Regions from separate parts of the Streptomyces sp. NPDC026522 genome, predicted to be linked through region 2. Evidence: riboswitches for the same ligand, from Rfam matches in the RefSeq annotation. Region 2 holds a riboswitch; the other holds the start of a gene.
The links. A riboswitch is a leader RNA that binds a small molecule or an ion and turns the genes downstream of it on or off. The one in region 2 is predicted to bind ZMP and ZTP.
Positions count from the first base shown of each region.

Region 1: linked by a shared signal. The riboswitch ahead of ACZ4M3_RS00930 (bifunctional 5,10-methylenetetrahydrofolate dehydrogenase/5,10-methenyltetrahydrofolate cyclohydrolase) and the one ahead of ACZ4M3_RS05560 (serine hydroxymethyltransferase) in region 2 are both predicted to bind ZMP and ZTP.

Region 1 covers NZ_JBVHQF010000001.1:221,129-224,518, reverse strand. The annotation lists gene ACZ4M3_RS00940 (4a-hydroxytetrahydrobiopterin dehydratase) at 1-73, opposite strand, end outside; gene ACZ4M3_RS00935 (helix-turn-helix domain-containing protein) at 211-999, shown strand; gene ACZ4M3_RS00930 (bifunctional 5,10-methylenetetrahydrofolate dehydrogenase/5,10-methenyltetrahydrofolate cyclohydrolase) at 1,101-1,991, opposite strand; ZMP/ZTP riboswitch at 2,020-2,112, opposite strand; gene ACZ4M3_RS00925 (methyltransferase domain-containing protein) at 2,194-2,955, shown strand; gene ACZ4M3_RS00920 (RNA polymerase sigma factor) at 3,181-3,390, shown strand, end outside.
Region 2 covers NZ_JBVHQF010000002.1:226,352-229,741, forward strand. The annotation lists gene ACZ4M3_RS05550 (glutathionylspermidine synthase family protein) at 1-398, shown strand, start outside; gene rocD (ornithine--oxo-acid transaminase) at 422-1,627, opposite strand; ZMP/ZTP riboswitch at 1,737-1,827, shown strand; gene ACZ4M3_RS05560 (serine hydroxymethyltransferase) at 1,862-3,130, shown strand.

The DNA.
Region 1 (3,390 bases), on a different contig from region 2:
CCTCGAAGGCCCAGCCGGGAAGTTCCCGCAGCCGGTCCTCGATCTCCTTCTGGGAAAGCGGCTCGCCCGACATCCACACGCTCCTTCACGACCGGTCGGCCCCACTGACTGACGTGCTGTCAAGGTTCCCACAGCGGGCGCCGCGGGGAAGGTCCCGCGCACCGGTGCGTGCCGTTTCTTCCGGCGAAGCCCACCGCCTAACGTCGGACCATGACTTCGGCGAGTGTGGGTGCGCTGCTGCGCACGTGGCGGGAGCGGCGCGGGATCAGTCAGCTGGAACTGGCGGGGCGCGCCGGTTCCTCGTCCCGGCACATCAGCTTCGTGGAGAACGGCCGGTCCCGGCCGAGCGAGGAGATGGTGCTGCGGCTGGCGGAGCACCTCGACGTACCGGTTCGGGAACGCAACGTCCTGCTGGTGGCGGCCGGTTTCGCGCCGCGGTACGCCTGCACTCCGCTGGACGCGCCGGAGCTGGGCCTGCTGCGCGAAGTGCTGGAGCGGCTGCTGACCGCGTACGAGCCCTATCCGGCGCTGGTGGTGGACGCGACGTACCAGGTGGTCGCCGCGAACCGGGGCATCGCCAAGCTGCTGGAGGGCGTGTCCGAGCAGCTGCTGGCGCCCCCGCTGAACGCGATGCGGCTCGCCTTGCACCCGCAGGGGCTCGCCCCGCGGATCCGCAACCTGCGCGAGTGGCGCGGGCACCTGCTGGCGCAGATGGAACGGCAGATCGCGCTGGCCCGCTCGGAGCCGCTGCGCGCGCTGTACGAGGAGGTGTCGGCGTACCCGGTGGCGGAGGGGTCCGGCGGCGGTGCTCCGGCGCAGGCCGCTGCGTACATCGCGCTTCCGCTGGTGATCGAGCACGAGGGGCACGTCCTGTCCTTCGTGTCGTCCATCGCCACCTTCAACACCCCGATGGACGTGACCGTCGCCGAGCTGGCCATCGAGACCCTGCTGCCGGCCGACCCGGCGACGGCGAAGTACCTGCGCGACCCGAGCCCCTGAACCGCCCGGGCGCGGGGCGGCTGCCGGGTCCCGGCCCGGGCCGCGACGACGGCCCGGGCGGGGATCCACCGCTGTGGCCGGACCGGCCGCGCCGGGGCGGCTCAGAGCTCCGTGAAGTCGAGGCCGGCCTGGGCGGCGGCCGCCTTGACGGTCTGCTCCAGCAGGACGGCGATGGTCATCGGGCCGACGCCGCCCGGTACCGGGGTGATCAGCGAGGCGCGGGCGGCGGCCGACTCGAAGTGGACGTCGCCGACGTTGCCCTCGTTGTACCCGGCGTCCAGCACGACCGCACCCGGCTTGATGTCCTCGCCCCGGATGAACTCGGCCTTGCCGACGGCGGCGACCAGCACATCGGCCTGGCGCACGAGGGAGGGCAGGTCGCGGGTGCGGGAGTGGCAGTAGGTGACGGTGGCGTTGCGCTCCAGCAGCAGCATCCCGGCCGGCTTGCCGAGGATCGCGCTGCGGCCGACCACGACGGCGTGCTTGCCGGTGAGGTCCACGTCGTACTCCTCCAGCAGCCGCATGATGCCGCCGGGCGTGCAGGAGACGAAGCCGGGCAGGCCGAAGCCCATGGCGGCGAAGGAGTGCATGGTGACGCCGTCGACGTCCTTGCCGGGGGCGATGGCCTCGAAGGCGGCGCGTTCGTCGATGTGGTGCGGCACGGGGTGCTGGAGCAGGATGCCGCTGATCTCCGGGTCCTCGGACAGCTCGGTGAGCGTGGCGACGAGTTCCGCGGTGGTGGTCGCGGCGGGCAGCTCGACGTGGCGGGAGGTGATCCCGGCCTTGGCGCAACGGTTCTGCTTCATGCGGACGTACGTGACGGACGCGGGGTCCTCGCCGACCAGCACGGTGGCCAGACAGGGCGCGGTACCGGTGCGCTCGGTGAGCTCGGCGGCCCGGGCCGCGGTCTGCTCGGAGATGCGGCGGGCGAGGGCGGTGCCGTCCATCAGCCGGGCGGTCCGGTCCGGGGTGTGGGTCTGGGCAGTCGTCATGGGGGTCTCCTGAGCGTCGCTGCGGATCGCGGTTCGCCCAGGCGCGCGGCAGTAGGCGTACGGAGTACGCCGGGCCGCTCCCCGGTGGTGATCCACCCGAACGCCAGTCACGGCCCGCCCCCACTCTAGTCGACCTGCCGGGGGCCCGGCGGGCGGCGGGAAAGCGGTGGATCACGCGGGCGCGAGCTGGGAGGATCCGGACATGACGCGCACTTTCGACGATCTCGTCGCGGAGGCGGATTCCGTCTCCGTGGCCGGCTGGGACTTCTCCTGGCTCGACGGCCGGGCCACCGAGCAGCGGCCCTCCTGGGGGTACCAGAGGCTGCTGGGCGAGCGGCTGGCCGGCGTCCGGTCCGCCCTGGACATCCAGACCGGCGGCGGGGAGGTGCTCGCGGGCGCCGGGCCGCTGCCCCGGCTGACGGCGGCCACCGAGTCGTGGCCGCCGAACGTGGCCAAGGCCACGCGGCTGCTGCACCCGCTCGGCGCGGTCGTGGTCGTGGACGCCGACGAGCCGCCGCTGCCGTTCGGCGACGAGGCCTTCGAGCTGGTCAGCAGTCGGCACCCGGTGACCGTCTGGTGGGACGAGATCGCCCGCGTGCTGGCTCCGGGCGGCACGTACTTCTCGCAGCAGGTCGGTCCGGCCAGCGTCTTCGAGCTGGTGGAGTACTTCCTCGGGCCGCAGCCGGAGGACGTGCGGCGGGCCCGGCACCCGGACGCCGCCGTCGCCGGGGCACGGGCCGCCGGCCTGGAAATCGCCGATCTGCGCGCGGAGCGGCTGCGCACGGAGTTCCACGACGTCGGAGCCGTGATCTACTTCTTGAGGAAGGTGATCTGGATGGTGCCGGGCTTCACGGTCGGGCGCTACCGCGACCGGCTGCGCGAGCTGCACGAACGGATCGAGCGTGAAGGCTCGTTCGTCGCACATACCGCCCGTTTTCTCATCGAAGCCCGTAAATCGGGCTGAGCGGAGGGCGGGAGGAGGGCGGACGGATCGGGGCCCGATCGGGTTGCGCGGCCACAGCGTGGCGCAGGTCACTCAATTCAGCGCGTAACGAATCGACTCGGGCGTGCGATGAACCGACAGGTGTCCTCGCGCGGCCCGGAATACAGAGCCCCCTGGGGTCTGTTTCCCGAGTTCGCGCGATGATGTCCCGCCCACCCCTTATTTGTTCGCAACGAGAGGCTCCTTGTGTCGCTCAGCCCGTCCCGTACGTTCCCTCCGGAGATCGCCGAATCGGAGGCCCTCGTCGCGCTCGTCGAGCGCGGCCGCGAGCAGGGTCACATCAACGGTGACGATGTGCGTCAGGCCTTCGAGGCCGGCCGCATCCCGGTGGACCAGTGGAAGCGGGTCCTGCGCAGCCTGAACCAGGTCCTGGACGAGGAGGGTGTCGCACTGCAC
Region 2 (3,390 bases):
GCACCTGCTGGATCGAGCCGCTGTGGAAGATGCTCCTGGCGAACAAGGCGCTGCTGGCGATCCTGTGGGAGCTCTTCCCCGATCACCCGAACCTGCTGCCCGCCTATCTCGACGGGCCGCGCGAGCTCGCGCACACCACCGGCTTCGCGGCCAAGCCGCTGCTCGGCCGCGAGGGCGCGGGGGTCACCCTGCACCCGGTGGGCGGGGAGCCGTTCGCGGCGGAGGAGGGCGAGACGTACGTGTTCCAGGCCCTGGCCCCGCTGCCGGACTTCGACGGCAACCGGGTGGTGCTCGGCGCGTGGGTCGTCGAGGAAGAGGCGGCGGGGCTGGGCATCCGGGAATCGGCGGGGCCGGTCACGGACGAGTACGCCCGCTTCCTGCCCCACGTCATCCTGTAGTCGCGGGTACGGGCCTACGGGCCTCAGACCGCGAGCACCGACCGCAGCTGGTCCAGGCCCCAGTCCAAGTCCTCCTTGCTGATGACCAGCGGCGGGGCGATCCGGATGGTCGAGCCGTGGGTGTCCTTCACCAGCACGCCCAGCTCCATCAGCTTCTCGGAGATGTCCCGGCCCGTACCGCGCGCCGGGTCGATGTCCACGCCCGCCCACAGCCCGCGGCCCCGTACGGCGGTCACCGCGCCGCTGCCCACCAGCAGGTTCAGCTCCCGGTGCAGGTGGTCGCCGAGTTCGGTGGCGCGTTGCTGGTACTCGCCGGTCCGCAGCATCGCGATCACCTCCAGGGCGACCGCGCAGGCGAGCGGGTTCCCGCCGAAGGTGGACCCGTGTTCGCCGGGGCGGAACACCCCGAGCACGTCCCGGTCGGCGACCACGGCGGAGACGGGGACGACGCCGCCGCCCAGCGCCTTGCCGAGGATGTACACGTCCGGCACGACCCCCTCGTGCGCGCACGCGAAGGTCTCGCCGGTACGGCCGAGGCCCGACTGGATCTCGTCCGCCATGAACAGGACGTTCCGCTCGCGCGTCAGTTCCCGTACGCCCTGGAGGTAGCCGGCGGGCGGTACCAGGACGCCCGCCTCGCCCTGGATCGGCTCCAGCAGCACGGCCACGGTGTTCGAGGTCACGGCGTGGGAGAGGGCGGTGAGGTCCCCGTACGGGACGATCTCGAAGCCGGGGGTGTACGGCCCGAAGTGGTCCCGGGCTTCGTGGTCGGTCGAGAAGGACACGATGGTGGTGGTCCGGCCGTGGAAGTTGTCGGCCGCCACCACGATCTTGGCGTGGCCGTCCGGCACGCCCTTGACCTCGTACCCCCACTTGCGGGCGGTCTTGACCGCCGTCTCCACGGCCTCCGCGCCCGTGTTCATCGGCAGCACCATCTCCTTGCCGCACAGAGCGGCGAGTTCGGTGCAGAAGTCCGCGAAGCGGTCGTGGTGGAAGGCGCGGGAGGTGAGCGTGACCCGCTCCAGCTGCGCGCGGGCGGCGTCGATCAGACGGCGGTTGCCGTGGCCGAAGTTCAACGCCGAATAGCCGGCGAGCATGTCGAGGTACCTGCGGCCCTCCACGTCGGTCATCCACGCGCCCTCCGCCGTCGCGACGACGATCGGGAGCGGGTGGTAGTTGTGCGCGCTGTGCGCGTCGGCGGTGCGGATGGCATCAGCAGTCTTCGACACGGGGTCTCCGATCGTCCGTCAGGCAGTCGACGAGGGTGGCGTCACTTTCCATGTTCGCTCGTATACCGGACGGAGAAACCTTTCTTGTGGCGCGCCCGCTAAGGTGGTCGGTACGCACGGCGACTGGCGCACGGAGAACGGACTCTGGGGGAGTCGTGCGCGCAGGACCGCACACAGGGCCGCTCGCCTGGGCCTCGCGGGGACGAGACCAGACATCGACCCCGGAGGACCGCCATGACAGCGCCCCGCCATCCCGCCCTGTACGCGACCGACCCCGAGCTGGCGTCGTTCGTCGCGGCCGAGGAAACCCTCCAGGCGGAGACGCTCCGCCTCATCCCGAGCGAGAACTACGTGTCCGCGGCGGTGCTGGAGGCTTCCGGCACCGTCCTGCAGAACAAGTACAGCGAGGGCTACCCGGGCCGCCGCTACTACGAGGGCCAGCAGAACATCGACCGGGTCGAGGCCCTCGCGATCGAGCGGGCCAAGGGCCTGTTCGGGGTGGACCACGCGAACGTGCAGCCGTACTCCGGCTCCCCGGCGAACCTGGCCGTGTACCTGGCCTTCGCGGAGCCCGGCGACACGGTGATGGGCATGGCCCTGCCGATGGGCGGGCACCTCACGCACGGCTGGGGCGTCTCGGCGACAGGTTCCTGGTTCCGGGGCGTGCAGTACGGGGTCTCCGCGGAGACCGGGCGGATCGACTACGACGCGGTGCGGGAGCTGGCGCTCGCCGAGCGCCCGAAGATCATCTTCTGTGGCGGTACCGCGCTGCCGCGCACGATCGACTTCGAGGCCTTCGCCTCGATCGCCAAGGAGGCGGGCTCGGTCCTGGTCGCGGACGTCGCGCACATCGCGGGCCTGATCGCGGGCGGGGCGCACCCCAGCCCTGCGGGCCACGTGGACGTCATCTCCACGACCACCCACAAGACGCTGCGCGGGCCGCGCGGGGCGATGCTGATGTGCCGGGAGGAGCACGCGAAGGCCATCGACAAGGCCGTCTTCCCGGGTCTCCAGGGCGGCCCGCACAACCAGACGACGGCGGGCATCGCGGTGGCGCTGCACGAGGCGTCGCAGCCGGCGTTCGTCACGTACGCGCACGCGGTCGTGGCCAACGCGAAGGCGCTGGCCGCGGCGCTGCTGGAGCGGGGCTTCGACCTGGTGTCGGGGGGTACGGACAACCACCTGATCCTGCTGGACCTGACGTCGCGGGGGGTGCCGGGGAAGGTGGCGGCGAAGGCGCTGGACCGGGCGGGGATCGTGGTGAACTACAACACGGTGCCGTTCGATCCGCGCAAGCCGTTCGACCCGTCGGGGATCCGGATCGGTACGCCGTCGCTGACGTCGCGGGGGCTGTCGGTGGAGCACATGCCGGTGGTGGCGGAGTGGATCGCGCGAGCGGTGTCCGCGGCGGCCGCGTCGGACGAGCGCGCCCTGTCCGCGATCCGCGGCGAGGTCTCAACCCTGATGTCCGCCTTCCCGGCCCCGGGCCTCCCCCTGTCCTGACGATCGCCCCGCCCCGTCGTTTGATGCGCGGGCCCGCCAATCCAGCCTCGCCGGCGTTGACCTGACACCGGGGCCCGCCATCCAGCCTCCCCGGCGCCTGAGGCGGGGGGTCCGCCATTCCGGCCTCCCCGGCGTTTGAGGCGGGGGGTCCGCCAATCCGGCCTCCCCGGCGCCTGATGCGGGGGGTCCGCCAATCCAGCCTCGCCGGCGTTTGAGGCGCGGGGTCTGGGGCGGAGCCCCAGGAAACCCGGCTCCGCCGG